DNA from 2 places in the Stenotrophomonas sp. SBJS02 genome. Region 2 is predicted to be linked to the other one. Evidence: predicted binding sites of a transcription regulator. Region 2 holds the regulator's gene; the other holds the start of a gene.
What was found. Region 2 encodes FliA, which starts transcription of late flagellar genes. Its sites were predicted from a motif close to TAAAGTTTNNCNNNCNNNGGCCGATAA; they were not measured.

Region 1 (15,060 bases), 2.3 Mb from region 2:
CACGCAGCGCCTGCAGCACGGTGTGGTCGAACTCGGCCAGGGCCGCGTCGGCACCGGCCTCGGCGGCGTGGATGCGCGCGTGGGTGCCTGACGACGGCAGCGTCCACGAGATCAGCGGGCCGATCGACCATTGCTGGGTCATCGGCGTGCCGAAGTCCTCCAGCAGGCCGGCGGCACCGAGCGAGGCACCCAGGCGGATGTCCGGGTACAGCTCGGCGGTGGCCACACCAATCCGCGCGGTGGCCGAGGCCAGCTTGCGCTCGGCCTGGCGCACGTCCGGGCGGCGCTGCAGCAGCGCGCGGCCATCACCAACCGGCAACGGCTGCGCCAGGCCGGGGGCGTGCGCACAGTCGATCACGCCGGCCGGCAGCTGGCCCGGGGTCTTCCCGAGCAGGGCGGCCAGCGAGTAGGCGGCCGCCGAGCGCTGCGCATGCAGCGGCGGCAGTGCAGCCTCCAGCAGCGCCACCTGGGCGTTGGCGCGGGCCAGTTCCGGCGGCGTGCCACGGCCCGCCGCGATCAGGCGCTCGGTGACCGTGCGGCTGCGCTGCTGCAGCTGCAGCGAATGCTCGGCCACGTGCAGTTCGTGGTTGGCGTGGCAGATCTCCAGGTAGCTGTCGGCCACCTGCGCCACCACGCTGACCTGGGCCAGGTCGCGCGCAGCAGCGACCGACTGCTCGTCGGCACGCGCTGCTTCGGCGCCGCGCTTGAGCTTGCCGAACAGGTCGAACTGGTAGCTGACCGCGAACTTGCCATCGGCCAGGTTGATCACCGGCAGCTCGTGCTCCTGCAGGAACGATTCGGCCGACAGCTGCGCGCGGCTGACGCCGGCCTCGGCCTCGTACTCGAAGCCACCGGCGTCCAGCGCCTGTTCGTACACCGCCGCGGCACGACGCAGATGTGCATCGGCGGCCTTGAGCTCGACGTTGTCACGCAGCGCCTGGGTGATCAGGCCGTCCAGCACCGGGTCGTTGTACAGCGACCACCAGCGGTCGGGCAGCGCCTCGTTGGCGGCCACCTGCGGGTTCTGCGTATCGATGAAGGCTGCATTGGCCTCCGGGCGCTTGAAGGCCGAGCCTTCCGGCAGGGCGTAATCCGGGCCGACGGTCCTGCAGGCCGCCAGGCTGGCCAGCGCAACGATCAGACCGAGACGGGGCAGGGCGGTGTTCACAGGCCCGCCTGTGTCGGCGCAGTGCCGGCCTTGTCGTTGTGCGGATGGCGGCCGGTGTCCACGGTCACCGTGGCGGTGCGGCCGGCGATCAGTTCCACGCCCTGGGGTACTTCGTCGATGGCGATGCGCACCGGAATGCGCTGTGCCAGCCGCACCCAGTCGAAGGCCGGGGTCACGTTCGGCAGCAGGGTGCTGCCGTTGCTGCGGTAGCGGTCCTCGATGCCGGCGGCTATGCTCTCGACATGGCCGCGCAGCGGTGCCGATTCGCCCATCAGGCGGATGTCCACACGCTGTCCCGGGGCGACGCCGCGCAGGCGGGTTTCCTCGAAATAGCCATCGACGCGGAACGAGCCGGTATCCAGCAGTGCCAGCACCGGCTTGCCGGCCACCACGTAGTCGCCTACGCGCAGGGTGCGGTCGTTGACCCGGCCATCGGCCGGTGCGCGCACCTCGGTACGCCCCAGGTTGAGCTCGGCCAGGTCGACCGCCGCCTGTGCGGTGGCCAGCGCAGCCTGTGCGGCCTGCAGCTTGGCGCGGCGCACTTCGGCGTCCTCGGCGGCGACCAGGTCCTGCAGGCTGCGGTCACGGCCGATCTCGCGGCGCAGCTGCGCCACCGATGCCTGGCGCTCGGCCAGGCTGGCGCGGGCCTGCTCCAGCGCGATGCGGTAGCGGGCGCGGTCGACCACGAACAGCAGGTCACCCTTCTTCACCGCCTGGTTGTCGGCCACCTGCACCGTTTCCACCAGCCCGGACACGTCCGGCGCCACCTGCACCACGTCGGCGCCGACATGGGCATCGCGGGTCCACGGCTCATCCATGTAATAGACCCACAGCTGGCGCAGCACCAGCAGGGCGATGATCACGGCTGCGCTGGTGAGCAGCACCGGCAGGGTCTTCTTCACGATCTTGTTCACGATTGCATCCAACGCAGGAGGTGGAACAGCAGGCCAAGCACGATCCCGTACAGGGCCAGGTTGAACAGCGCCGGGTGCCATACGTGGCGATAGGCGCCGGCACGCTGCAGCAGCGCGTGCAGGCCGCTGTTGACCAGATAGGCCAACAACATCAACCCGAGCAGGGTCGGGACGAACACTCCGTGGAGACTGAATTCACCGGGCATCGGTAGGGGCGGGGGCGAGGTGGGGGAGGGGAGGAACAACGAAACAACAGCAACGGGTAAAAGCCGCTGGCGTGTGCACGGCAGCGGCGGTATTCGGGGGCAGCGGTCTTACGTGATGCGGTCGGCGGCCTCGGCCAGCAGGCGCCATGCCTTCAGCACGGCATGCAGTTCATCCATGGAAAGCTCGCCGAACACGTCCTGGCGCAGGCCGATCAACTGGTCTTCCAGCTCGCTGACCAGGGCATGGCCTGCGTCGGTCAGCCACAGCAGGTTGGCGCGGCGATCACTGGCGTCGCTCTCGCGGCGGACCAGGTCGCTGGCGCACAGCTTGTCCAGCAGGCGCACCAGGGAAGGACCCTCCATGCCCAGCTGCTGGGCCAGCGCCACCTGACGGATGCCACCGCCGGAGCGGCCGATCATCAGCAGGGGCATGGTGCACGCGGTGGAGATGCCGTAGCTGCCGAGCCGGCTGTCGGCCAGGCGCTGCCACTGCCGCCCTGCGTACAGCAGGCCGGAGCTGAGCTGCATCTGCAGCACGGTGCGCTCGTCGAGGGGTCGGTCCATAAGAGATAGATAGGATACTACTAATTTCATTCCTATCAATGGGTTTTTATGAATGGGTGGGTGTGTTGAGGAAAGCGTTGCGCCTGCCTGGTGTCGGGTGGGGCAGCGGGGGCCGGACGGTGCAGGACACGCCGTGAACCCATCCATGGGGGCTCGGCCGCGGCATCCCTGCCGCGGACGTCCTGCCCCGCCCGGCCCCCGCTGCCTTCCCATCACCCCGCGAGCGCGGTGGGTTGGCTCTTAGAAGCAAGAGCAGAAGCAGTGCGGACCAACGGTCCGCACCCACCAAAGCAGAAGAGACCACAGCAGCGGCGCGCTGCTTCCGAAGTCATGAACCCCCGCTTTTGCCCCCGCTTTCGGGCGGTCCGGCCGCGCCCGCAGGAAACCGTCAGGGAGGGGGAGAGGGGGCTGCGCAGGACCGTTGGCGCCATGGATGGCGCCATCGAGCCCCCAGGGATGGGTTCACGGCGTGTCCTGCGCAGCCCCCTCTCCCCCTCCAGACCGATAGCAACGAGGCGCCGCAAGAACCCCCCGATGAACCGTCCCAACAGGACGACCCACCCCCCGGTCGGGTACGATGCTCGCCCCCCGTTCGGGACGCTGTACGCAATGAGCAAGAACAACGAAAAGGCCGCCCCGCAGGGCGCCGTGACCCAGGACCAGGCCGAGGATGCCGTGCGCACCCTGCTGCGCTGGGCCGGCGAGGACCCGTCCCGTGAAGGCCTGCTGGATACCCCCCGCCGTGTCGCCGAAGCCTATGGCGACTGGTTCAGCGGTTACCGCGATGACCCGCGCGCCTACATGGAGCGGACCTTCGAGGAAGTGGCCGGCTACGACGAACTGATCGTCCTGCGCGACATCGAGTACGAAAGCCACTGCGAACACCACATGGCGCCGATCATCGGCCGCGTGCACGTCGGCTACCTGCCGGCCGGCAAGGTGGTGGGCATCAGCAAGCTGGCCCGTGTCGTCGAAGCCTATGCCCGCCGTTTCCAGGTGCAGGAAAAGATGACCGCACAGATCGCCCAGTGCATCCAGGATGTGCTGCAGCCGATCGGTGTCGGCGTGGTCGTCGAAGGCGCCCACGAATGCATGACCACCCGCGGCATCCACAAGCGCGGCGTCAGCATGGTCACCTCGAAGATGCTGGGCAGCTTCCGCGACGACGCGCGTACCCGCGCCGAGTTCCTGCGCTTCATCGAAGTGGGCGGCAAGCGCTGAGCCGCTTGCCCGCGCCCCGCCGGCCCCTGCGGGCCGGTATGCCCACGGCTGCCCGCGCGGCCGCCGTGGGCGGCTGCTCGTCCCCGCCAGCCCTCATGAATCCTTTCGCTGCATGAAGCACCGCGAACGCATCTCCCGTTACCGCCATCTGCGCGAACAGCCCCAGTGGAAGCTGCTCGCCGCCGACCACGCTCCGGAAATCATCGGCCTGCTGCAGGGGCTGCTGATGGACGGCGAGCGCACGCTGTCGTCGTCGGTGCTCAACGAGCGCCTGCAGCGTGCGTTGGACCAGCTCAACGGCGACGAACTGTCGCGCGAGCTGCCGCGTACCGCGCAGGCCTACATCGCGCACTGGCTGGCCCAGGGCTGGCTGGAACGCCGCCTGCCCGAAGGCGCCGACCAGGAGCAGTACGAGCTGTCGACCGCGGCACTGCAGGCGATCCGCTTCGCCGACGGCCTTGAGCAGGCCCGCGTGGCCGCCACCGAAAGCCGCTTGGCGCTGGTCATCGAACAGCTCTCGCAGTTGGCCGCGCAGACCGAATCCGATCCGGACGCACGCCTGTCGGCACTGCGCGACGAGCGTGACCGCATCGACGCCGAGATCGCCCGCGTCGGCGCCGGCCGCGTGATCGCGCTGGATGGCAAGCGCGCGCTGGAACGTGCGCGCCAGATCATCGGCCTGGCCGACGAGCTGACCGAGGACTTCCGCCGCGTGCGCGACGACTTCGAGCAGCTCAACCGCGATTTCCGCGAACGCATCATCGACGACGAGGGCGAACGCGGGGACGTGCTGTCGCAGCTGTTCGAAGGCGTGGACGTAATCGGCGAGAGCGATGCCGGCCGCAGCTTCCAGGCGTTCTGGCGCCTGCTCAACGACGCCGAACAGAGCGCCCAGCTCGATGCCGCGCTGGAAGCGGTGCTGGCACGTGGCTTTGCGCGACGCCTGGACCGCAACGAACGCAACTTCCTGCGCGGCTTCACCAGCACCATGCTTGAGCGCGGTGGCCAGGTGCACGACGTGCTGCAGAACTTCGCGCGCAGCCTGCGCGGTTTCGTGCAGAGCCGTGGCTATCTGGAACAGCGCCGCCTCAACCAGCTGCTGAAGCAGGCGCAGTCCGAAGCGCTGGCCCTGCGCGACGAGTTCCCCGCACAGCGTGGCATCGGCCGTGACCTGCAGCTGACCACCAGCCGCCTGCGCTCGTGGTCGCAGTGGAGGCTGCACGATCCGCGCAGCGCCCAGGTCGATGGCAACGTCGAGTACAACGACGCCGCCGCGATCAGCCTGGAAAGCGTCGGCGATCTGGTCGCTTCATCCGAAATCGACTTCCGCACCCTGCGCCGCGACCTGCATGATCTGCTCGATGCACAGCCGCGGCTCAGCATCGCCCAGGCCCTGTCGCAGCGCGAAGCACCGCAGGGTCTTGGCAGCGTCATCGGCTACCTGTCGCTGGGCACGCGCTTCGGCAACGTGATCGCCGGTGAGCAGGAGCTTGCCGAATGGCGTGGTGGCGACGGCCAGGTCCGTCGCGCCCGCATCCCGCTGGTTTGGTTCACCCAGGAGAGACGCCATGAGCTGGCATGAAGATCCCATCGACGCACCGCAGGCCGACGTGGCGGAAGACGCCTACGAAGCCGAACCGGTGGCGGCCGTGGCGCAGCCCCGCCGTGGCAACGACGTGTACTACCTCGGCGATACCGGGCGCCTGCCGCTGGACGCACGCCGCGCGCTGTGCCAGCTGCTGATCGGCCCCAGCATCGACCAGCTGCGCCACGCCAAGCTGTGGCCGGCACTGATCCGCAGCGAGGCGGCCATCCGCTCCTCGCTGGCGGACCTGTTCCTGGAACTGGTGCTCGACCGTGACAGCGGCGTGGCCTTCACCCGCCAGGCCGATACCGAAGACGTGGATGCGCCGGTGCTGCTGCGCACCTCGCCGCTGACCTTCATCGATTCGGTGCTGCTGCTGTACCTGCGCCAGCAGCTGGCCGAGGCCGATGCGCGCGGCAACCGCGCGGTGGTCGCCGACGCCGAGATGGCCGAAGCGCTGGCCATCTACGAAAAGAACCTGTCCACCGACCGCGCCGGCTTCAATCGCCGCGTCGCTTCGGCGGTGCAGAAGATGAAGGACAACCACATCCTGACCCGCCTCAGCGGCCAGGAAGACCGCCACGAAGTCTCGCCGGCGCTGAAGCTGCTGTTCTCCGCCGAAGACGTGTCCCAGCTCTCGGCGGTCTACCGCCAGCTGCGCGAAACCCCGGCCGCCGAGGCCTGAGAGACCCGACCATCGCATGGCTATCTCCAAGCACACTCCCGCCCTGTTCAACGAAGGCCTGCCGGACCCGCGCCTGCAGCAGTTCCGCATGCGCCGCCTGCAGGTGCACAACTGGGGCACCTTCAACGGCCTGACCGAAGTGCCGATCGCCGAGCGCGGCTTCCTGTTCGTCGGCCGTTCCGGCTCGGGCAAGTCGACCCTGCTCGATGCCATGTCCGCACTGCTGACGCCGCCGGCCATCGTCGACTTCAACGCCGCCGCGCGTGAAGCCGAGCGCAGTGGCCGCGACCGCAACCTGGTGTCCTACGTGCGTGGCGCGTGGGCTGACCAGCAGGACAGCGGCACCGGCGAAATCGCCACCCAGTACCTGCGCAAGGGCGCGACCTGGACCGCACTGGTGCTGGAATACCGCGCCGGCGATGGCCGCGTGGTGAGCCTGGTGCGCCTGCTGTGGATCTCCGGCAATGGCACCTCGGCCGGCGACGTGCGCAAGCACTACATGATCGCCGAGCGTCCGTTCGACATCGCCAAGGATCTTGGCGGCTTCGATCTGGACCTGCGCAAGCTCAAGCAGAAGCTGTCCGACCTGCACCACTTCGACACCTTCTCCGGCTACGCCGAGCGCTTCCGTGATCTGCTCGGCATTGATAACGAGATGGCGCTGCGTCTGCTGCACAAGACGCAGTCGGCGAAGAACCTGGGCGACCTGAACGTCTTCCTGCGCGACTTCATGCTCGACACGCCGAAGACCTTCGACGCCGCCGAGCGCCTGGTCAGCGACTTCGCCGAGCTCGATGGCGCGCACCAGGCGGTGGTCACCGCCCGTCGCCAGGTGGAGACCCTGCTGCCGGCACGCGCCTACTACAACGACCTGAAGGAAATGCACCGCCGGCGTGGCGACGACGAAGCCCTCAAGCTCGGCGTCGACAGCTTCCGTGAAAGCCGCCGCCAGGCGCTGATCGAAGCCCGCCTGCGCGAGATGGACGTGCGTGACCGTGGCCTGCTCGGCGAAGAAGCCCAGCGCCGTGCCGCACTGGACAACCACACCGAGCGCCTGGCCGAGCTGGAACTGCAGCGCCGCCAGCAGGGCGGTGAGCGCATCGAGGAACTGGAGCGCGAGCAGGGCCGTGCCGAAGCCGAGCGCGACCGCCGCAAGGCCAAGCGCGAACAGGCAAGCCAGGCCGCCCAGCAGCTGCAGGCCGAACTGCCGGACGACGCCCACGGCTTCGCCGAACTGGTCGAGCGCGCGCAGAACGAACTGCAGGATCGCCAGCGTGCCTCTTCGGCGCTGGACGATGCGATCAGCGATCGCCTGGGCGGCAAGCGCGATGACGAGCGCCGCTTCGGCGAAGTCCGTGCGGAACTCGAAGCGATGCAGCGCACGCCCTCCAACATCCCGGCGCCGATGCAGAAGCTGCGCGCGCGCCTGGCCGAGGAAACCGGCATTGCCGAGGCGGCGCTGCCGTTTGTCGGCGAGCTGATCCAGGTCCGCTCGGAAGAGCAGGGCTGGCAGGGCGCCATCGAGCGTGTGCTGGGCGGCTTCGCGTTGTCGCTGCTGGTCGATGACAAGCATTACAACGACGTCGCCGAGTGGGTGAACCGTACCCACCTGGGCATGCGCTTCACCTATTACCGTGTGCGCCGCAACGACGATGCGTTTGCCCGTGAGCCGTCGGCGAAGTCGCTGCTGCACAAGCTGGAACTGCGCGAGCACGTGTTCGAAAGCTGGCTGCGCCGCGAGCTCGGCAAGCGATTCGACTACGAATGCGTGGATGCCAAGCAGCTGCGCAACGTCGACCGCGGCATCACCCGCGAAGGCCAGGTCAAGCACCCGGGTGACCGCTTCGAGAAGGATGACCGCAGTGCGGTGGGCGACCGCCGCCGCTGGATCCTCGGCTTCAACAACCACGACAAGGTGGGCGCCTTCGAGCGTGAAGCACAGGAACTGGCCAAGCGCATCGCCAGCTGCGAGACCGACATCGCGCGCCTGCGTGGGCAGCGTGACCGCGACAACGAACGTCGCCTGGCCTGCCACGAGCTGGTCAGCATCAGCTGGAACGAGATCGACATCGCCGCCCCGCAGCAGCGCCTGACCGATATCGAGGCCACCCTGCGCGACCTGCGCGAAGGCAATGCGGACCTGGCCAAGCTGGCCAAGCAGATCGACGCGGTGCGCGCCGACATCGAGCAGGCTCGCCGCACCTATGAAGACGTCCGCGTCGAGCGCGGGCAGCTGGTCAAGGAGCGCGATCGCCTCGACCGCGCGCGACAGCAGAGTCGTGCGCTGGTGTTGCCGAGCCTGGCCCAGGAGCAGGAAGCCGGCCTTGCCGAGCGCCTGCAGGAACAGGGCCCGCTCAGCCTGGAAACGCTGGAAGCGCACATGCGCCAGGTCAGCAACGCGCTGAACGAGCAGCTGTCGTCCTCGCAGCAGGACCTCAACCGCATCGAGAACCAGCTGATCGGTTGCTTCCGCCGCTTCATCCAGCAGTGGCCGGAGGAATCGGGTGACTTCACCGTGTCGGTGGCGTCGGCCGAGGACTTCCTCGCACGCTTGGAACGACTCGAGCGCGATGGCCTGCCGCAGCACGAAGAGCGCTTCTTCGATCTGCTGCAGAACCAGAGCAAGAACAACCTGCTTGCGCTGCAGCGCCATAGTGCCGAAGCCCGCAAGTCGATCGGCCAGCGCCTGGACGAAGTGAACGCCAGCCTGGAGCAGGTGCCGTTCAACCGTGGCACGCTGCTGACCATCGAACTGAGCGACCGTCGCCTGCCGGAAGTCGGCGAGTTCCACCTGCAGCTGCGCGAGGTGCTGTCGCAGCAGCAGACCGAGCAGCGCGAGCTGGCCGAATCGCAGTTCACCGTGCTGCGCCAGCTGGTCAACCGCCTCGGCTCGCAGGAAGGCGAGGACAAGCGCTGGCGCGAGCTGGTGCTGGACGTGCGCATGCATGTGGAGTTCATCGGTGTCGAGCTGGATGCGGAAACGCGCCAGCAGGTCGAGATCTACCGCAGCGGCGCCGGCAAGTCCGGTGGCCAGCGCCAGAAGCTGGCCACCACGTGCCTGGCGGCAGCGCTGCGCTACCAGCTCGGCGGCGCCGACAGCCAGCTGCCCAGCTACGCCGCTGTCGTGCTCGACGAAGCCTTCGACAAGGCCGACAACGAGTTCACCGCGCTGGCGATGAACATCTTCGACAACTTCGGCTTCCAGATGGTAGTCGCCACCCCGCTGAAGTCGGTGATGACGCTGGAACCGTTCATCGGTGGCGCCTGCTTCGTCGAAATCAGCGGCCGCCACGATTCCGGCGTCCTGCTGATCGAGTACGACGAAGAAGGCAAGCGCCTGAAGCTGCCCGAGCGCAGCCGCCAGCAGGCCAACGAACCGGAAGAAGCAGAGGCCTGAGCGCCTCGGTCCATCTACCTGTAGAGCCGAGCCATGCTCGGCTGCTCTTCGCGATGGGAAACCGTGTGCCAACCAAGGTTGGCACCTACCGGGTCATGAGGCGCATTCACGCCCCGCGGAACGTATCCCACGCCATCCGCGCGATCAGCACCACCACCAGCCCCACGAACAGCTTGCGGATGAACGGCGTGCCGCCCTTCAGTGCCAGGCGCGTGCCCACCACCGAACCGATGATGTTGGCTGCCGCCATCGGCAGCGCGAACAGCCACAGGATGTTGCCGGTCGGTACGAAGAACGAGATCGCTGCCACGTTGGTCGCCAGGTTCACCACCTTCGATGCCGCCGAGGCGCGCAGGAAATCCAGGCCGAAGAAGCGCACGAACAGGAAGATCAGGAAGCTGCCAGTGCCCGGCCCGAAGAAGCCATCGTAGAAGCCGATCGCCGCACCGATCGCCAGCGCGATCACCAGCTCGCGGCGACCGATCTCCTGCGGCCGGTGCAGCGCGCCAAAGTCCTTCTTCCACAGCGTGTAGGCCAGCATCGCGATCAGCAGCACCAGCACCAGTGGGCGCACCGCGTCCTTGGGCAGCAGGCTTACCGCAGTGGCTCCGGCGAAGGAGAAGATGAAGGCCGTACCGGCCGCGAACAGCACCGGCTTCCACGGGAAGCGCACGTTGCGCGCATAGCGCCAGGCCGCCGCACCGGTACCGAACATCGAACTGAACTTGTTGGTACCAAACAACATCGCCGGCGTCTGCTGCGGCAGCACCGTGAACAGGCCAGGCAGCTGCACCAGGCCACCGCCACCCACGGCGGCATCCACAAGACCGGCGATGAAGGCGATCACCACCAGCCACCACAACTCAGGGGGAACCAGTTCCAGCACGGCGATCAATCAAGGTGGGGGCGCGACAGCATACGCCTGTCCTGTACCGGCGACCCGTGCCGTACGTGGATCGATCCGTGCAACCCGGCGACAATACGGATATGAGCAAGAAACCTGCCGATCCCTGTCCCTGCGGCCTGCCCGCCGACTATGCGGCCTGCTGCGGCCGCTTCCACGCCGGTGAAGCCGCGCCGGATGCCGAGCGCCTGATGCGTTCGCGCTACAGCGCCTATGCACGGGGCTTGGCCGACTACCTGCGCCAGAGCTGGCACCCGGACACGCGTCCGGCCGAGCTGTCGCTGGATGATGCGCCCGGCCAGCGCACGCATTGGCTGGGCCTGACCGTGCACGAGCACACCGTCACCGGGGCCGACAGCGCCGAGGTCCGGTTCACCGCGCGCTACCGGGTGGGCGGCGGCAGCGCGGTGAAGATGACCGAGCACAGCCGCTTCCTGCGCGTCGACGGCCGCTGGTACTACCTCGACGCTGCCTGAGCCTCAGCCAGCGCGTACTGCCAGCACGTCCTGTTCGGCATACGCGCGCACCTGGTTGCGGCCGCCGTCCTTGGCGACATACAGCGCCTGGTCGGCGGCCTTGACCACGGCCGCCGGGCGCGGACCGACCCGACTGTCGGCCAGACCGATGCTTACGGTTACCTGCACTACCTGTCCGCTACCGCCGCGCCCGCGCTGCTGGCGCCCGGCGTCATCGTCGCGGCTGCGGGTGCTGCGGTCACGCAGCTGCATGCGGGTGTCCTCGATGCTCTGCCGCAGGGCTTCCACGGCATCGACACAGGCTATTGCCGGACGGTCCAGGAACACCACCGCGAACTCCTCGCCGCCATAGCGGAACGCACGACCACCATCGCCTACCCGCGCCAGCCGCGAGGCCACCAGGCGCAGCACGTCGTCGCCGGTGTCGTGGCCGTGGGTGTCGTTGAACGATTTGAAATGGTCCACGTCCACCATCGCGATGCTGTAGGTGCCGTGTGCCCGCTGCAGGGTCTCGTTGAACGCGCGGCGCCCGGGCAGGCCGGTCAGCTCATCGCGGAAGGCCATGTGGAAGGACTCCTGCAGCATCGCGCCCAGCATCAGCAGCAGGGCCGCGCTGCTCAGTGCCGGCAGCAGCACCGGCTGCAGGAACACCCTCGGCAGCATCCACCACAGGCACAGCAGGGCCAGCAGCATCGCCGTGTGCAACGGGCGCGGATGCCGCCAGGCCTGCCCGCCCAGCGCGGCGGTTGCCAGCAGGAACAGCAGCGCTGGCAGCTGCGCCAGCGCGTTCCAGTCGACCGGGATCCACGCCCAGTGACGGTTCGACAGCAGATCGTGCATGCCGCGCGGCTGCTGCGTGGCCAGCAGCAGGAAGATCAGCAGTGCCGTGCCGCTGGCGACGGAGCGCAACAGCAGGTCGTGGCGGCGCCGCCCGCGCTCCGGCCACAACGACAGGCCGGCGAACAGCAATGGCAGCCACGCCGAGATGGCATGGAAGCGCAGCGGTGTCAGCGCGCCGACATGGCCGCTGCGCAGGTAGCCGCCGACATCCTGGTGCAGCAGCGCGAACATGACCGCCACCACCAGCAGCAGGCACAGCGAACGTACCTGGTGGTAGAGCAGGGCAAGGCCGGCGCCGAGGCAGGCCAGCAGCCAGGGCAGGATGCGCTGCGCCGGGCTGGCCACGTCTGCGGTATCCAATGCGGTCCATACCACCACGGCAACCAGCAGGGCGGGCAGCACGAACAGGTAGTGCGCAGGCTGGCGGAGCGGATGCAGGGGCAAGCAGGAATTCCAGCGCGGTGACGACGCGGCCGCAGCATTGCCGTTAGCGGCGTTCGGGGCGGCTTCTTGAATGCGGCAGGCTCATCCATGTGAACGAAGTGACGCCGAACCATGACATCGCACTCACCGTCCAGCGCCGATGCTGACCCCATGGACAGCGTATCCGCCGCCGTCGCTGCCCCGCAGCACGATCTCGCCCACCAGTTCGCACGCGTGCGCGCGCGCAGCATGCAACTGGCCTCGCCGCTCAGCGCCGAGGACGCCATGTTGCAGAGCATGGCCGACGCCAGCCCGAGCAAATGGCACCTGGCCCACACCACCTGGTTCTTCGAACGCTTCGTGCTGGCGGGCTTCGCTGCTGCATCGGCGCATGACCCGGCCTGGGATTACCTGTTCAACAGCTACTACAAGAGCATCGGGCCGGCGCACGCCCGGCCGCAGCGTGGGCTGCTGTCGCGGCCATCGCTGCAGCAGGTGCGCGACTACCGCCAGCAGGTCGATGCACAGGTGCAATCACGGCTGGCGGCAGGCGACCTTGATGAGCAGGCGCTGCAGCACCTGCAGCTGGGCCTGCAGCACGAACAGCAGCACCAGGAGCTGCTGCTCACCGACATCAAGCATGCGTTCTGGTGCAACCCGTTGCAGCCCGCCTACCGCGAGGACCTGCAGCCGGCCACCAGCGCTGCCAGTGCGCAGGGCTGGATCGAATCACCCGAGCGCATCGTCACCATCGGCGCCGCAGCCTGGCCGCAGCACACCGCCTTCGCCTACGACAACGAATCGCCAGCGCATCGCGTGCTGCTCCCCGCGCACGCACTGGCCGAGCGCCCCGTCAGCAATGCCGAGTACCGTGCCTTCATCGATGCCGGCGGCTACCGCGAGCCGCGCTGGTGGCTCAGTGAAGGCTGGGCAGTGCGTGAAGCCGAGGACTGGCGGCATCCGCTGTACTGGGATGACACCCTGCAGCGCGAGTACACCCTGGGCGGTTGGCGCGAACTGGACCCGCATGCGCCGGTCTGCCACCTCAGCTACTACGAGGCCGATGCCTTCGCCCGCTGGGCCGGCGCGCGCCTGCCCAGCGAATTCGAGTGGGAAGCCGCTGCCGCGTCGCACCCGCTGCGCGGCCATTTCGCCGATGACGATCGGCTGCACCCGCAGGCAGCGCCGGGCAGTGGAATGCGGCAGCTGTTCGGCGATGTCTGGGAATGGACCCACAGTGCGTATGGCGCCTATCCGGGCTTCCGCCCGTTCGCCGGTAACCTCGGTGAATACAACGGCAAGTTCATGTGCGGGCAATGGGTGTTGCGCGGCGGCAGCTGCGTGACGCCCCGCGGCCATGTGCGCGCCAGCTACCGCAACTTCTTCATGCCTCCGGCGCGCTGGCAGTTCTCCGGGCTGCGCCTGGCCAGGGACCTCGCATGAGTACGGTGCAGGACGCGCTGCAGGCGCTGACCGATCTCACCCCCGGGCGTCAGCAGATCCTGGCTGACGTGGTGGCCGGGTTGTCGCGCACGCCCCGGCAGCTGCCGTCCAAATATTTCTACGATGCACGTGGCTCGCGCCTGTTCGAGCAGATCACGCAGACCCCCGAGTACTACCCCACGCGCACCGAACTGGCTCTGCTGGCGCGTGTGCTGCCGGACATCGCCCGCACCGTTGGCCCGCGCCTGCACGTGGTGGAGCTGGGCAGCGGCAGCGGACGCAAGACCGCGCTGCTGCTGGCCGCCCTGCACGATCCGGTGGCCTACACGCCGATTGAAATTTCGCGTGCCGCGCTGCTGTCCAGCATCGATCATCTGGCACCGGCACTGCCCCAGGTGGAGATGCTGCCGGTCTGCGCCGACTTCACCCGTCCCGTGGCCGTACCCATGCCCGAACGCGAACCCGCGCGACGGCTGCTGTTCTTCCCCGGCTCCACGCTGGGCAACTTTGAAGGCGAAGACGCGGTCGCACTGCTGCGGGCGATGCGCCAGACAATGGGCCGCGACGGCCTGGCCCTGGTCGGCATCGACCTGCACAAGGACCCGGCGCTGATCGAGGCGGCGTACAACGATGCGCAGGGCGTCACCGCCGCATTCACTCTCAATCTGCTGGCGCGCCTCAACCGTGAGATCGGCAGCGACTTCGACCTCGACGGCTTCCGCCACCGTGCTCGTTACAGCATCGCGCGGCTGCGCATCGAAACCGATCTGGTCAGCCGCTGGGCGCAGGATGTGCATCTGGAGGGACGCACCTTCCACTTTGCCGCCGACGAACCGATTCGCGTGGAGTACAGCCACAAGTACACCGACGACAGCTTCGAGGCCTTGCTGCAGGAGGCAGGACTGCAGGTCACGCAGCGCTGGAATGCCGACAGTCCCGCCTACGGCCTGCGCCTGCTGCGTGCCACCTAGGGCGGACGGCCAGCCGGTGCCCCTTCAGGTTCAGCAGCACCGCTACCCCTAAGATGGCCGCGCAACGGCAACACGGAGGACGCCATGCCCATTCTGACCACGCTCGGCCTGGCGGCCGCTCTCGCCGCGCCCCCCGTGCTGCCTGCAGCATCCGATGCCAGCGTCGATCCGGCCTTCAGCCGCTGCCTGGCGGGCCTGCAGGCCACGGCCGCCAGCCAGGGCATCAGCGCCGACCGCTTCAATGAGATCACCGCCGGCCTGAC
Region 2 (15,060 bases):
TCATGAACAGCGACGGTGCCGGGGTAAAGCCGATCTGCCAGGCTTCCGGCGTATCGTCGACCTTGGCTGCGGCAGCAGCCGGGGCGCTGGGTGCTGCCTGGCCGGAAAGCACCGCTTCCAGGCGCGCCTTCACCGCGACGACCGCGGCGGGATCGGCGGCCTGGCCGTGTTCGGCTTCGCGCAGCAGGGCGCGCAGTACGTCCACCGAGGACAGCATGGCGTCGACGGCGTGGCCTTCCAGGGCCCGCTTGCCGGCGCGCAGCTCATCGAGCAGCGTTTCCAGCACGTGGGTCAGGCCGGCGATGGCATCGAAGCCGAAGGTGCCGGCGCGCCCTTGATCGAGTGGGCGGCGCGGAACACCGAATTGATGATCTCCGCGTCCTGCTGCCCCGATTCCAGGGCCAGCAGGCCAGCCTCCATCGCGTCGAGGCCTTCGCGGCTCTCCTCGAAGAAGGTGGCGTGGAAGCGTTGCAGGTCCATGCTCATGGCGGTGGTGGTCCGGAAGCGAAGAGGGGGAAGCGGCGCGGGCGATCAGCCCAGCACTTTCTGCACGGTGGCGACCAGCTGTTCCGGATTGAACGGCTTGACCAGCCAACCGGTGGCGCCGGCGGCCTTGCCTTCGGACTTCTTGTCGGCGGCCGATTCGGTGGTCAGCATCAGCAGCGGGGTGAACTTGTAGTCCGGCAGCTGGCGCAGTTCACGGATCAGCGCGATGCCGTCCATGTTCGGCATGTTGACGTCGGTGACCACCGCATTGAAGCGCTGGCCCTTGGCACGACCGAGCGCGACCGCGCCGTCTTCAGCTTCTTCGACGGCAAAACCGGCCGAGGTGAGGGCGAAGGACACCATCTGGCGCATCGACGCCGAATCGTCCACCACCAAGATACGTGCGCTCATGCAGCGTTCTCCACAGATTTCAGGTTGTCATGGGTTACGTCCAGGCCCAGGGCCTGGGTGACGCCCAGCAGGCGCGCGGCGTCACGGAAGGTTGCGGTGCAACCGTGGAAGCCGGTGCCCAGGCCTGCCTCGCGGCGGGCCTGCACGAACGCACACAGCACCTGCACGGCGGCCGTGTGGATGCGGGCGACCTGGCTTGCATCCAGGGTCAGCTCGCCTGCCTGCGCCACCAATGGGGCGAGGCGGTTCTTGAGCTCGGCAGTGCTCTCGATGCCGAGATCCCCACCCAGTTCGACAGTGCTCATCGTTGCTCCGGACAAACGGTTCCGTGATCCATAACGGCACCCCGGTGGGGTTCTTTAGGGGAATCGACGCGGTGCGTTGATGCGGTCGCTGTTGAAAAGGGGACGGAGGGGATTAAGTCGCAATCGACCTGGCTCTACTGCAGCCGCCCTCGGCAACGGCGTCCCCGACAGGCACCGCGTCGGCGCAAAGCGCCGAGCCACTTGCGACTTAATCCCCTCCGTCCCCTTTTTCCCGCTCAGCTCAACAGCCGGGTGGCATCAAGCAGGATCATCGGGCGCTGGCTGACCCGTGCGACGCCACGGAACAGGTCGTTGGAGATCTGGCAGATGCGCGCGGTATCCGGCGGCTCAATCTGCGAATCGGTGAGGTTGGCGACGTCTTCCACCGCTGATACGCGCAGGCCGATGGTCTCGCCGTCTTCCTCCAGCACCACGATGCGGGTCTGTGCGTCGTCTTCGGCGGCGGCTGCGCCCAGGTGAAGGCCCAGATCCATCACCGGCACGACCTGGCCGCGCAGGTTCATTATGCCCAGCATGGCTGCGGCGGTACCGCGCAACGGCAGCAGCGGCACGGGCAGCACGACCTCCTGCACCTTCAGCAGTTCCAGTGCATAGGCCTGGGTGCCGCAGCGCAGGCGCAGCCAGCGCGAGGTGCGTTCACCGGCGCGTCGGTTCTGCGGGTGTGGGCTGCGGGCAGGCTGGTGAGCCTGCGCCTGCAGTTCCTGCCAGGTGCCGGGGCGGTTGCCTGCGGGGGCATCGATGGCGACGCGTGGCGGCGGTGGCGGCGCGCGCGGCCGGCGCTGGCGCAGGGCGGGGCCGATGACGCAACCGATGCTGCGACCAGGGCGGGCGGCGGCGTGGCAACGTCCTCGCCACCGGCGGCGGCCTCGAACGCTGCCTGCAGGCTCGGGCTATCGGTGTGGGCGAGTCGATGGCTGTCGGCCGTATCGGTCTCGTAGATCACTTCGTCCGGCAGATCGTCCCAGGTCGGTTCCGGGCCTGCCTTGGCGGCGGCCGGAGCAGGGGCCGTCTCGTGGATCACTTCGTCGGGCAGGTCATCCCAGGTCGGTTCGCGCTCGGGGGCGGCGACAGGCAGTGCGGCGGCCTCGAAGGCAGCCTCCAGTGCGGCGTCGTCCTCTGCAGGGACAGCAGCAACAGCCTCCGTTTCGTAGATCACTTCGGCGGGCAGATCGTCCCACGTGGGCTCGCGCTCAGCCGTTGCCGCCGCTTCGAAGGCGTCTTCCAGCGCGGCGTTGTCCACGGCAGGTGCAGCGGCGACGCTCCCGGTTTCGTAGATCACCTCGGCCGGCAGGTCATCCCAGGTCGGCTCGCGTTCCGGATGCGGTGCGCCGGCCGAAGCCGGGGCGGCACTGTCCGGCGTTGGCAGTACGACGGCTGCCGGGGCGATCGCTTCGCCCAGCAGTTCGTCCAGATAGTCGTCCAGTACGCCGGTGCTGTTCATGCGGCCTGCTCCAGGGCACGGGCGTCCTCGCCGAGAATCCAGTTCAGGGCGCGGCGGTAGGCAGCCAGGCCGCGGCCCGGGTAGTCCTCGCCGACGCTCGGCAGGGTCAGGCCGGCGGCGTTGCTGATGCGGGTATCAATCGGAATCGCGTCTTCCCACACGCGGCTGCCGTGACGATCCTGCATCGTGCGCAGCGACTCGTTGCCGGCGCGGGTGCGGCGGTCGAACAGGGTCGGCAGGATCGAGATCGGCAGCGGGCGGCGGCGCGAACGCTCGACCATCTCGCCGGTGCGGACCATGCCATCCAGGCCATGCAGGGCCAGCGGCTCGGCCTGCGTCGGGATGATCAGGCGGTCGGCTGCGGCCAGTGCATTGATCATCAACAGGCCGAGGGTCGGTGCGCAGTCCAGCAGGATGTAGTCATGCTGGCCCTGATGGCGGGCAAGTGCGTTCTGCAGGGCCAGGCCGAGGCCGGGCTGGTTGGCGCTGCGGCGCTCCAGCGTGGCCAGCGCGGACTGTGCGCAGACATAGTCCAGGCCGTGGGTGCTGCTGGCATGGCACAGGCTGGAAAGATCGGCCGGCGGGGCGCCGAACAGTTCCAGCACGCCGGCCGGCGGCGGATCCACCGGCACGCCGAAGGCACGGCTGAGCGAGGCATGCGGATCGAGATCGATCAGCAGCACGCGATGGCCAAGCGCGGCGAGGCCGCGGCCGAGGGCGAGGGTGGTGGTGGTCTTGCCGACTCCGCCCTTCTGGTTGGCGACTGCCCAGATGCGCATCGGATTACTCCTTCATTGCCGGGGGAACGGCGGCGCCGACGCGGCTGCCAGCCGGCACCGGCGGCAACTTCACCGGTGCGATGGGGGAGGTGGGGGCGCTGGCCGGAGTTGCGGCGGCCTGTTCGGTAGCGGTGCTGTCCGTGGCGCCGGTGGCTGCGTTCAGGCGCTGGCCGAGCGGGTCCACCGAATGCGAGGTGTCGGCCAGGATGATGACCATCACCCGGCGGTTGCGGTTGCGTCCCTGCGCGCTGTCGTTCTCTTCGCGCGGGCGGAACTGGCCGTAGCCGACCATCGCCAGCCGCGACGGCTGCACGCCCTGGTCGGCGAACAGGTGCACCACGCTGGCGGCGCGCCCGGCCGACAGTTCCCAGTTGGACGGGAAGGTGGCAGTGGCGATCGGCACGTTGTCGGTGTGGCCTTCCACGCGCACGCTGTTGGGTACATCGCGCAGTACGTCAGCCAGGCTGGCCAGGGTCTGCCGCGCGTGCACGTCCAGCGCGGCCGAGCCGGTCGGGAACAGGATGTCGCTGTTGATCTCGACTTCGATCCACAGCTCGGTGCGACGCACGCTGATCATGCCGCGGTCGATCAGCGGTGCAAGTGCGGCGGTGAGGCGGTCGGCGATGCTGTTGAGCTGGCGCTCGGCGCGCGCGATCTGTTCCTGGTTGTGCACCGAGACAGGCATGCGCATCTGCGAGGCCATCGACGGCAGCAGGGTCGGGTCGTGCGACGGTGCCGGCGCGGACGGGCCGATCTTGGTGCCGGACTTGATCACCGACGGGCTGTCCCATCCGCCGCCCTGCACCTGCTTGTTGCCCACCTGCACCGGATTGATCGTGCGCGGCGCACCGCCGAAGGCATCGGTGAGGGCGTCGGCCATGATCCGGTACTTGCCTTCGTTGACCGAAGAAATCGCATACATGACCACGAAGAAGGCCAGCAGCAGCGTCATCAGGTCGGCATAGGGGATCGCCCATGCTTCATGGTTGGCGTGCTCTTCGTGGTGCTTGCGGCGGGCCATGTCAGTGCAGGAAGCCGGAGAGGTTGGTTTCGATGTTGCGCGGGTTCTCGCCCTGGGCGATCGAGATCAGGCCTTCAATGACCATCTCGCGGTCGCGCGTGTTGTGCGAGATCACACTCTTGAGCTTGGCCGAGATCGGCAGGAACAGCAGGTTGGCCGAAGCGATGCCGTAGATGGTGGCAGTGAACGCTGCGGCGATGCCGTGGCCGAGCTTGCTCGGGTCGGCCAGGTTCTTCATCACTGCGATCAGGCCCAGCACGGCGCCGATGATGCCCAGCGTCGGTGCATAGATGCCCATCGCCTCGAAGACCTTGGCGCCGGCCTGGTCCTGGTGCTCCTGGCTGCCCAGTTCGATTTCCAGCATGTGCCGCATCGATTCGGGCTCAACGCCGTCCACCAGCAGCTGCAGGCCTTTGCGCAGGAACGGATCCTGCTGCGCTTCCACCTGCGACTCCAGGCCCAGCAGGCCCTGGCGGCGAGCGATGTTGCTCCACTCGACGATCTGCTGGATCAGTTCGCGGCGATCGCTGTGCGGCGGGCGCACGACCCAGCGCACGATCTTGAACGCATGCTTGAACACCGCCGGCGAGGTATGCAGCAGGATCGCGGCGATGGTGCCGACGATGACGATCACGAATGCCGCAGGCGACCACAACGACGCCAGGCCGGCGCCCTTGAGGATGCTGCCGCCGACCAGCGAGGCCAGGGCGAGAAAGAGTCCAATGAGGCTGAGTCTATCCATGGATCCGGTATCGGCTTGTATGAATGGGACTTGAGACACCGGTACAGGCTACTGGTGTGACTTCACAGTTTTACGGGTTCAGCAAGTGGCTCAGTCGTGCGGAGTACGCAGGCCGTCCACGTCCAGGATCAAGGCCATGCGACCATCGCCGATCAAGGTTGCACCGGCGTAACCGCGCAGGCCGCGCAGGGCTTTCGGCAGCGGCTTGATGACCACCTCCTCGCGCCCGCGCACCTGGTCCACGACCAGGCCGAAGCGCGCTTCGCCTGCCTGCAGCACCACGATCGTCAGCAGGGTCGACGCGGCGGGCGTCACATCCAGCCACTGGCGCAGATCGACCAGCGGCAGCGTGTGCGAACGGCGGTCGAGCACGGCGCGGCCATCGAACCAGCCCAGCGAGGTACGCGGCGCGTGCAGCACCTCCATCACGCGCGCCAGCGGCAGTGCATACACATCCTCACCGGCCTGCACCAGCAGGGTTGGCAGAATGGCCAGGGTCAGCGGCACGCGGATCAAGAACCGGCTGCCACGACCCAGTTCCGACTGGATCTGGATCTGGCCACTCAGTTCGCGGATGCGCGACTGCACCACGTCCATGCCGACGCCACGGCCGGAGATGTCAGTGACCTGCTGCTTGGTCGAGAAGCCGGGCAGGAACACCAGGTGCAGGCACTCCTCGCTGCTCAGGCGGGCAGCGGCTTCCGGATCGATCAGGCCTTTCTCACGCGCCTTCGCGCGCAGCTTCTCAGGGTCGATGCCGGCGCCATCGTCCTGCACCTCGATGCTGACGTAGTCGCCTTCCTGCTGCGCCGACAGGCGTACATGGCCCATTCGCGGCTTGCCTTGTGCTTCGCGCAGGTCGGGCATTTCCACGCCATGGTCGATGGCGTTGCGGACCAGGTGCACCAGCGGGTCGGCCAGGGCTTCCACCAGATTTCGGTCGAGCTCGGTCTCGGCGCCGATCAGCTCCAGATCCACTTCCTTTTTCAGCGAGCGGGCGACGTCGCGGGCAACCTTGGGGAAGCGCGAGAACACCTTGCCCACCGGCTGCATGCGGGTACGCATCACTGCCGATTGCAGGCGTGCGGTGGCGATGTCCAGGGTGGACACGGCGCGGTCCAGCTCCTCATCGCGCAGGCGTGCGCGCAGGGTCTTGAGCCGATTGCGTGACAGCACCAGTTCGCCGATCAGGTTGACGATCGCATCCAGGCGCTTGGTGTCCACGCGCACGGTGTGCTCGGCCTCGGCCAGCGGCTTGGCGGCCGGCTTGGCGGCCGGTGCCGGTGCGGCCGCCGGGCGCGGGGCTGCCACCGGCGTCGGTGCCACGGCGGCAGCAGGCTTGGCACCTGGCGCGGCGCCACCGTGCAGCTGGTCCAGCAGGGCTTCGAACTCGTCTTCGCTGATCAGTCCGTCGTCGGCTTTTTTTGCCGGCGAGACGGCGGTCGGTGCATTGCCGCCGTGAAGCTGGTCGAGCAGGGCCTCGAACTCGTCGTCGGTGATCAGGTCGCTGCCGCCCGCGGCGGGCGCTGCTGCGGCGGCGGGAGCAGCCACGGCACCACCGTGCACGTCGAACTGGGCGATCAGATCCGGCGGCGCATAGCCCGGCTCGGTGCCGGACGACACCGCGTCCAGCATCGACTGCAGGTAGTCCAGTGATTGCTGGGCCGCATCGAAGTGGTGGGCCTGCAGTACGGCCTGCCCGGCGCGCGCGGCGCCCAGCGCTTCTTCAGCGGCGTGGCACAGCTCGACCATGGCGGTGACGCCGAGGAAGCCGGCGCCGCCCTTGAGCGTGTGATAGCCGCGGAAGACCGCGTTGAGCTGATCGCTGTCCTGCGGTGCCTGCTCCAGCGACACCAGCTGTTCGCCGAGGCGATCCAGGATTTCCTGTGCCTCGATGATGAAATCGGCAGTGATGTCGTCGGATACCGCGCTCATGCTTACAGCCCCAGATCCGACAACAGGTCGTCGGCGTCGTTCTGCGAGACCGCGTGGCGGTCCAGTCCCTTCAGTGCCGGCCCGGCCAGTTCCGGGTCGGTGCGATGCTGTTCCGGCGGCAGGCCGAGTGCGCCGAAGCCTTCGTGCACGCGGCGGACAATGCCGACCACGCGACGGATGATCTGCCCGGTCAGGTCCTGGTAGCTCTGGGTCAGGGCGATCTCGGTCAGGTTGTGGCGGATGCGCTCGAGCTGCGCGTCCTGGCCAGGCTGCAGGCCTTCGGCGCGCAGCTGTTCGGTCAGGCTGCGGCATTCCTCGGCCAGGTCCAAGGTGCGGTGCGTGGCCTGTTCGGTCATCGCCACCACGTGGTCCAGGCGCGCGCAGGCATCGTCCAGTTCGCCGGCTTCGCTGGGCACGGTCGGCAGTTCACCCAGCGCCTGTCCCAGTTCGCGGGCCAGCCGCGAGAGGCCGCTCATCATCGGCTGCGTGCGCAGCGCGACCAGTCCGTCGATGCGCTGCCGCCAGGCGGCCTCGTCACCGGACTCCAGTGCGTCCAGGGCTTCCTGCAGGCGCAGGGCGAGGGCGTTCTTGTCGACCGTGGTATCCATCAGGCGCTGGCCGCCAGGCGTTCGAAGATCTTGCCGAGCTTCTCTTCCAGTGTCTGTGCGGTGAACGGCTTGATGATGTAGCCGTTCACGCCGCTCTGGGCGGCTTCGATGATCTGCTCGCGCTTGGCTTCTGCGGTGACCATCAGCACCGGCAGGGTCTTCAGCTTGGCATCGGCACGGATCGCCTTGAGCAGCTCGATGCCGGTCATCACCGGCATGTTCCAGTCAGTCACCACGAAATCGAACGGCTGGCTCTGCAGCAGCGACAGCGCAGCATGCCCGTCCTCGGCTTCGGCGGTGTTGGTGAAGCCAAGATCGCCCAGCAGGTTCTTGACGATTCGACGCATGGTCGAGAAGTCGTCGACGATCAGGATGCGCATGTTCTTGTTCAAAGCAGAATTCCTTTGTTGTTCATTCCGGACGGCCGGGGGCAGCCGCCTCGGGGATGTTCATTCTTCGAGGCCGGCGTCGGCAGCCTCGAACAGCTTCAGCCGGCCACGCAGGCGCAGTACCGCCTGGCCGTGGATCTGGCAGACCCGCGACTCGCTCACGCCGAGCACCGCGCCGATCTCCTTCAGGTTCAGTTCCTGCTCGTAGTACAGCGAGAGCACCAGCTGTTCGCGCTCAGGCAGGTGGCCGATGGCCTTGCCCAGTTCGCGGCCGAACTCGCCGCGCTCCAGCACCTGCTGCGGGGTCGGGCCACCCTGGGCGACGGTGTCCAGCTCGCCCTGGTCTTCGATGCGCGATTCAAGGCTCAGTACCTGACCACGGGCGGCGTCTTCCATCAGCCGCAGGTACTCGGGCAGCGGCATCTCCATCGCGGCGGCCACTTCGGTGGCGCTGGCGGCACGGCCACTGCTCTGTTCCAGGCGGCGGATTGTGGCGGCGGCATCACGTGCGCGGCGGTGCACCGAGCGCGGCACCCAGTCGCCGCGGCGGATCTCATCGATCATCGAACCGCGGATGCGGATCGAGGCATAGGTCTCGAAGGAGGCACCCTGGTCGGCGTCATAGCTGCGCGAGGCCTCGATCAATCCCATCATGCCGGCCTGGATCAGGTCGTCGACCTCGACGCTCGCCGGCAGGCGTGCGGCCAGGTGGTGGGCGATGCGCCGCACCAGATCCGAGTGCTGGGCGATGACCTCGTTGGCTGCCGAGCGCTGGACTTCCCTGTACTGGGCTGCGCCTTTCATGCGGCCACCCCTCGCTGCTTGAGGATGCGTTCGAGGAAGAACTCAACGCCGCCGCGCGGTTCGGTCGGTGCCTGCCAGCGTGCGGTACGGCGCGCGATCTCGGTGATCGCCAGTGCTGCCGGACTGGACGGGTAGGCCTTCACCACCGGCTGCTGGCGCTGCACCGACAGGCGCAGCCAGTCATCCTGCGGCACGCAGCCCAGATAATTCAGGGAGACATCGGCGAGGAACTTCTCGCAGACGCGGGTCAGCTTCTCGTACAGCACGCGGCCCTCGTTCGGGTCCCGCACCATGTTGGCCACCACCTGGATGCGGTCCACGCCACGCTCGCGCGAGAGTACCTTGATCAGCGCATAGGCGTCGGTGATCGACGCCGGTTCGTCACAGACCACCACCACGGTGTCCTGCGCGGCCTGGCAGAAGGTCAGCACGCCATCGGTGATGCCGGCGGCCGTGTCCACCACCATGATGTCCAGTTCGCGTTCCAGCTCGGAGAACACGTTGACCAGGCCGACGTGCTCGGCCGGGGCCAGTTCGGCCATGTGGCGGCGACCAGACGCGGCCGGCACCACCAGCACGCCGTTCGGGCCTTCGACGATGACGTCATCCAGCGTGCAGCGGCCGGCGACCAGGTCGGCCAGGGTAAAGGTGGGGTTCAGCCCCAGGATCACGTCGATGTTGGCCAGGCCGAGGTCGGCGTCCAGCAGCAGCGTGCGCTTGCCCATGCCGGCCAGCGCCACGGCCAGGTTGGCCGAAACGTTGGTCTTGCCCACGCCGCCCTTGCCGCCGGTGACGGCAATGGTGCGCACAGGGCCGAGCGGCTCGCTGCGGGTGGCCGACAGCGGGAAGGTCTTGGTCAGCTTGGCGTACTCACGCGACGGCATGGTTCAACTCCGGGTTGCAGGGCATATCGGCCGCGCGGCGCAAATCTTCAAGGCGAAGTACGAGATTGGCCGCACTGGCCCGGTGCAGGTCCTCCGGAACGTCCTGGCCGTCGGTCACCCAGGTGATGGGCAGGGCATGGTCCACGGCCACCGACAGGGCATTGCCGAAGCGGCCGGTCTCGTCCAGCTTGCTCAGCACCAGGCCCTGCAGGTTGGCCGCGCCGAAGCGGCGGACCACCTCGTCCATGTCGCCGAAACTGGTGTTGGCCGGCAGCACCAGCAGGGTGCGCACCTGGCGGGCGGCGCGCAGCCACTGCAGCTGGGCGGCCAGCGCGCGGTCGCGCGGGCCCAGGCCAGCGGTGTCGATCAGCACCAGCTTGTAGTCCTTCAGGCGTTCCAGCAGCTGGTCCAGATCGGTACCGCTGTTGGCCTCGTGCACCGCGATGCCGAGCTGGCGGCCGTAGCCGTACAGCTGCTCGCGGGCGCCGATGCGGGTGGTGTCGGTGGTGACCAGGGCGACGTCACGCGGCGCGTGCTTCTCGGCGAAGCGCGAGGCCAGCTTGGCGATGGTGGTGGTCTTGCCGGCGCCGGTCGGGCCCACAAGGGCGATCACGCCGCCTTCTTCCAGCGGGTCGACCGGGGCGATCGGCAGCTTGCGCGAAATCAGCCCCAGCATCAGGCCGCGGCCACGGTGGGCCTCGGTCTCCAGCGGGATCTGCATGGCCACGTCGCGGGCCAGGCCGGCGTCGAAGCCGTACTCGTCCATCAGGTCCAGCGCAGTGGCGCGCACCGGGCAGCCGCGCAGGCGCTCGTCGGTGAAGCGGTTCATTTCGCGCTCGATCACATGGCGCATGCCGGCCACTTCCTGACGCAGCTGGCGGATCTCGGCGTCGTCCTGGGCAACCACGGTCAGCGTCGGTGCCGGGGCCAGTACCGGTGCCGGGCTGGCTTGGTCACTGGCTTCAGCCGGTGCCGGTTCGCTGGCGGTGATCCCGGGCTGCACATCAGCCACAGCAGCGGTCGGCAGCGGCGGCGGCTGCACAGCCGGGGCCGGGCTTTCGTGATGAGTCTCGTGCGGCGGGTCGATCTGGAAGTGGGCGCGGTTGGCCGACGTGGCGCTGGCGGGCGCCGGTGCGACGATGGCTTCAGCGAACGGGGCGAAGATCTGTTCCGGCAGCGCCGGTTCGTTGACGGCGGCACGCGCCAGGGTGGCGGCGAAGCCGCTGCTGCCACGGGTCGGCACGATCTCGTCGGCACTGTCCAGGGTGCGGCCAGTGGCGCCGACCGCAGCGCGGGCGAGGGCGGCCACGGCCGGTGGTGGCGGCGACCGGTTCCGGCGCCGGGGTGTTGCTGCGGCGTCGGGTGACGGCGGCGATCACCGCGTCGGCGGCGGTGCGCGGCTTCGGCGCCGGCGGCGGAGCGATGTCACGACGCGAGGCTTCCAGCGCACGCTGCACGGCGCTCTCATCGTAGTTGGCGGCGGCGACGATCTCGATGCCTTCCTCGATCCGGCGGTTGGACAGGATCACGGCGTCAGGACCATGTTCCTTGCGCACCAGGTTCATGGCCGAGCGCATGTCGGCGGCGACGAATCGTTTGATTTTCATGCTGTGGTCACGGGACGAAGACGGCGGGGTGGCGGTCGGAGAACTCGGGTGGTCGGTGGTCTGCACGTTGCGGGTTCCCCTTGGTATCTGTCTGTTGCGTCGGTTCGAAAGTGGTGTCTGTTTTCTGGCGCATCGGAGGGCGGCGTCAGCTGATCGTTCCGACCAGCTTCAGGCGCTTGTCCTCCGGCACCTCGCTGTAGGCCAGGACCGACAGCGACGGAACGCTGTGGCGGACCAGGCGCGCCAGCGCGGCGCGCACCGGGCCAGGTACCAGCACAACCGCGGGCTCGTTGCGGGCTTCCTGCTTGCTGACACATTCGGCCAGGCTCTGGTGCAGTCGCTCAGCGAGTCCGGGTTCCAGCGCGGCGCCGTTGCCCTGCGTGGACTCCTGCAAGACACGTTCCAATTGCGGGTTGAGGGTGAACACCGGCAGCTCCGCCGACATTCCGGCGATCTCCTGCACGATGAAGCGGCCCAGTGCGGTGCGCACGGCGGCGGTCAGCACCGCCGGGTCCTGGCTGTTTGGAGCGTGTTCGACCAGTGCTTCGGCGATCTTGCGCAGCTGGCGGATCGGAATGCGTTCGACCAGCAGGTTCTGCAGCACGCGCACCACCGCCGACAGCGGCAGCGCCTTCGGCGTCAGATCTTCGACGAGCTTGGGCGCGCTCTTGGCCAGGTTGGCGAGCAGGTGCTGCACTTCCTCGTGGCCGAGCAGTTCTGGCGCGTGTTCGCGGATCAGGTGCGAGAGGTGGGTGGCAACCACGGTGGCCGGATCGACCACGGTGTAGCCCAGCGTTTCGGCCTGGGCGCGCTGGTGCGGCTGGATCCAGGTGGCATCCAGGCCGAACGCGGGGTCCTTGCCGGCGATGCCCTCCAGGGTGCCCAGCGCGCTGCCCGGATCAAGGGCCAGCTCGCGGTCGGGATGGATCTCGGCGGTGGCCACCGGCACGCCGTGCACCAGCACGCGGTAGCCGTTGGCCGGAAGTTCCAGATTGTCGCGGATGTGCACCGACGGAATCAGGAAACCGACGTCCTGGGTCAGCTTGCGGCGCACGCCCTTGATGCGCGCCATCAGCTCGCCGCCCTGGTTGCTGTCCACCAGCGGGATCAGCCGGTAGCCGACCTCCAGGCCCAGCGGATCGACCGGGCGCAGTTCGTCCCAGCTCAGTTCGGCGGTCGGCGCAGGTGCCGCCGGGCGGCCGAGTGCGTTGAGTGCGGCAGTGTCATTGCCGGCGGCTGCCGGGTCGGTGGCCGCGGCCTTGCCCTTGCGGTAGACCTTCCAGGCGATGAAGCCGAGGATCGCGGACAGCGTCAGGAAAGCGACGTTGGGCATGCCCGGCACCAGGCCGACCACGCCGATGATGCCGGCGGTGATCGCCAGCGCGCGGTACTGGCCGAACACCTGGCCGGTCATCGCCTGGGCCATGTCCTGCGAGCGCGAGGCGCGGGTGACCAGCATCGCCACCGCGCTGGAGACCAGCAGTGCAGGCAGCTGCGCCACCAGGCCGTCACCGATCGACAGCAGGGTGTAGGTAGCCGCGGCATCGCCGAACGGCATGCCATGCTGCAGCACGCCCACGGCCAGGCCGCCGAGCATGTTGATGAACAGGATCAGGATGCCGGCGATGGCATCACCACGGATGAACTTGCTGGCACCGTCCATCGCACCGTAGAAGTCGGCTTCCTCGCGGACTTCCTCGCGGCGCAGCTTGGCTTCTTCACGCGTCAGCAAACCGGCGTTGAGGTCGGCGTCGATCGCCATCTGCTTGCCGGGCATCGCGTCGAGGATGAAGCGCGCGGTCACTTCCGAGACGCGGCCGGCGCCCTTGGTGATCACCACGAAGTTGATGATGGTGAGGATCGCGAACACCACGATGCCCACCGCGTAGTTGCCGCCGATCACGAATTCGCCGAAGGCGGCGATGACCTTGCCCGCGGCGTCGTGGCCGTTCTGGCCGTTGAGCAGGATCACGCGGGTGGAGGCCACGTTCAGCGCCAGCCGCAGCATGGTGGTGATCAGCAGCACGATCGGGAAGATGGTGAAGTCCAGCGGGCGCTTCACGTAGACCACCGCCAGCAGCACCATCAGCGAGATGGCGATGTTGAAGGTGAACAGCGCATCGAGCACCGGCGCGGCCAGCGGCACCACGACCATGGCCAGCAGGGCCAGCACGATCAGCGGCGCGCCAAGGCCCTGGCGGATCATTTCCAGGGCGCGGCGGGTGTTGAATCCGGTGGAGGGCTGGGCGCTCACGGGCGGCCTCCCTTGCCGAATTCATCCACCTGGATGTGCGGGGCGTCCGGCATCGGGCCAGTGCGCCAGGCGCGCAGCTGGTAGACGTAGGACAGGACCTGGGCGACGGCCGAATACAGTCTCACGGGGATTTCCTTTCCGAGTTGGCCTTCCCGATACAAGGCGCGTGCCAAAGGCGGGGCGGAGACGATCGCGACCTTGTTGCCGTCGGCCACTTCACGGATGCGCAGGGCGGTCTCGTCCACGCCCAGGGCGACCACGGTCGGGGCGTTCATGGCGCCACCCTCGTACTTCAGCGCCACCGCATAGTGGGTGGGGTTGACCACCACCACGTCGGCCGTGGGCACGGCTTCCATCATCCGGCGGTTGGCCATCTGCTGCTGCAGCTGGCGGATGCGGCCCTTCACCTCGGGGCTGCCTTCGCTTTCCTTCATTTCCCGGCGCAGTTCTTCACGGGTCATCTTCAGCTTGCGCATCCAGTTCCAGCGCTGGTACGGCGCGTCGATGGCGGCCAGCACCAGCATCGCGCCGGCGGTGGCCAGCAGCAGGCGCAGGGTGAAGCCGAGGCCGTCGGTGATGGCGGTCTCCAGCGGGTGGTGGATCAGCCCGCGCAGGGTGTCAAAGCCGGTCCAGACTACCAGCCCGGCGGCGACGCCGACGAAGGCCACGCGCAGCAGCGACTTGGTGAACTCGGCGATGGCCTCCGGGCCATACAGGCGCTTGAGCCCGCTCATCGGATTCATGCGGTTGATGTCGGGCAGCAATGCTTTCTGCGACCAGCGCAGGCCGCCCATCACCAGAGGTGCGACGAAACTGGCCAGCAGGCAGACCAGCACCAGCGGCGCGATCACCAGCATGAACTGCAGCAGCAGGTCGCCGAAGTGGCCGAACAGTTCCTTCGGGTTCTGCCGCAGGCTCTGTTCGGGGCTGAGCGCGTGCTTCATCCAGGCGCTGGCGCCGCGGCCGATCGAACCGCTCATGGCCATCACCGCCAGCACGCCGGCGCCGAATACGGCGGCGGTGCCGAGTTCGCGCGAGCGCGGCAGGTTGCCCTGTTCACGGGCGTCGCGCAGGCGTTTTTCGGTAGGCTGTTCGGTCTTTTCGCCGGCGGATTCGTTCTCGGACATCACAGGCACTGCGGCAGGGGATGCCAGGGTGCGTGCAAGAACCGTTCCACGCGTGGCGTGGATCTACCGACGGCCCGTTTTGTAGAGCCGAGCCCATGCTCGGCTGCGGCTGGGTCCAGGTGCGAAGCGCAGCCGAGCACGGGCTTGGCTCTACAGGAGGGTGCCGCAGGAATCGTTCCGTGATGGCGGGCTGGGCGGCCGTGTCACCCGTTCGGCGCTACCGCCTGCAGCGGGATCGTCAGCACA

Region 1: the regulator FliA is predicted to act here: its motif matches at 12,448-12,474, upstream of FQS62_RS22005 (GGDEF domain-containing protein).

The regions. Positions count from the first base shown of each region.
Region 1 covers NZ_CP109812.1:4,778,979-4,794,038, reverse strand. Annotated here, with positions in the region: gene FQS62_RS22055 (efflux transporter outer membrane subunit) at 1-1,168, opposite strand, end outside; gene FQS62_RS22050 (efflux RND transporter periplasmic adaptor subunit) at 1,165-2,082, opposite strand; gene FQS62_RS22045 (DUF1656 domain-containing protein) at 2,079-2,288, opposite strand; gene FQS62_RS22040 (MarR family winged helix-turn-helix transcriptional regulator) at 2,397-2,852, opposite strand; gene folE (GTP cyclohydrolase I FolE) at 3,462-4,073, shown strand; gene FQS62_RS22030 (DUF3375 domain-containing protein) at 4,186-5,655, shown strand; gene FQS62_RS22025 (DUF4194 domain-containing protein) at 5,642-6,343, shown strand; gene FQS62_RS22020 (ATP-binding protein) at 6,360-9,740, shown strand; gene FQS62_RS22015 (sulfite exporter TauE/SafE family protein) at 9,847-10,626, opposite strand; gene FQS62_RS22010 (YchJ family protein) at 10,728-11,120, shown strand; gene FQS62_RS22005 (GGDEF domain-containing protein) at 11,124-12,404, opposite strand; gene egtB (ergothioneine biosynthesis protein EgtB) at 12,555-13,826, shown strand; gene egtD (L-histidine N(alpha)-methyltransferase) at 13,823-14,797, shown strand; gene FQS62_RS21990 (lytic murein transglycosylase) at 14,882-15,060, shown strand, end outside.
Region 2 covers NZ_CP109812.1:2,222,688-2,237,747, forward strand. Annotated here, with positions in the region: partial or broken gene FQS62_RS10405 (chemotaxis protein CheA) at 1-486, opposite strand, end outside; gene FQS62_RS10410 (response regulator) at 532-897, opposite strand; gene FQS62_RS10415 (STAS domain-containing protein) at 894-1,202, opposite strand; gene FQS62_RS10420 (chemotaxis protein CheW) at 1,439-1,795, opposite strand; gene FQS62_RS10425 (hypothetical protein) at 1,798-2,664, opposite strand; gene FQS62_RS10430 (ParA family protein) at 2,661-3,443, opposite strand; partial or broken gene motD (flagellar motor protein MotD) at 3,619-4,464, opposite strand; gene FQS62_RS10440 (flagellar motor protein) at 4,466-5,206, opposite strand; gene FQS62_RS10445 (chemotaxis protein CheA) at 5,297-7,141, opposite strand; gene FQS62_RS10450 (protein phosphatase CheZ) at 7,144-7,749, opposite strand; gene cheY (chemotaxis response regulator CheY) at 7,749-8,141, opposite strand; gene FQS62_RS10460 (RNA polymerase sigma factor FliA) at 8,199-8,942, opposite strand; gene FQS62_RS10465 (MinD/ParA family ATP-binding protein) at 8,939-9,826, opposite strand; partial or broken gene flhF (flagellar biosynthesis protein FlhF) at 9,813-11,433, opposite strand; gene flhA (flagellar biosynthesis protein FlhA) at 11,579-13,639, opposite strand; gene flhB (flagellar biosynthesis protein FlhB) at 13,684-14,814, opposite strand; gene FQS62_RS10485 (CocE/NonD family hydrolase) at 15,018-15,060, opposite strand, start outside.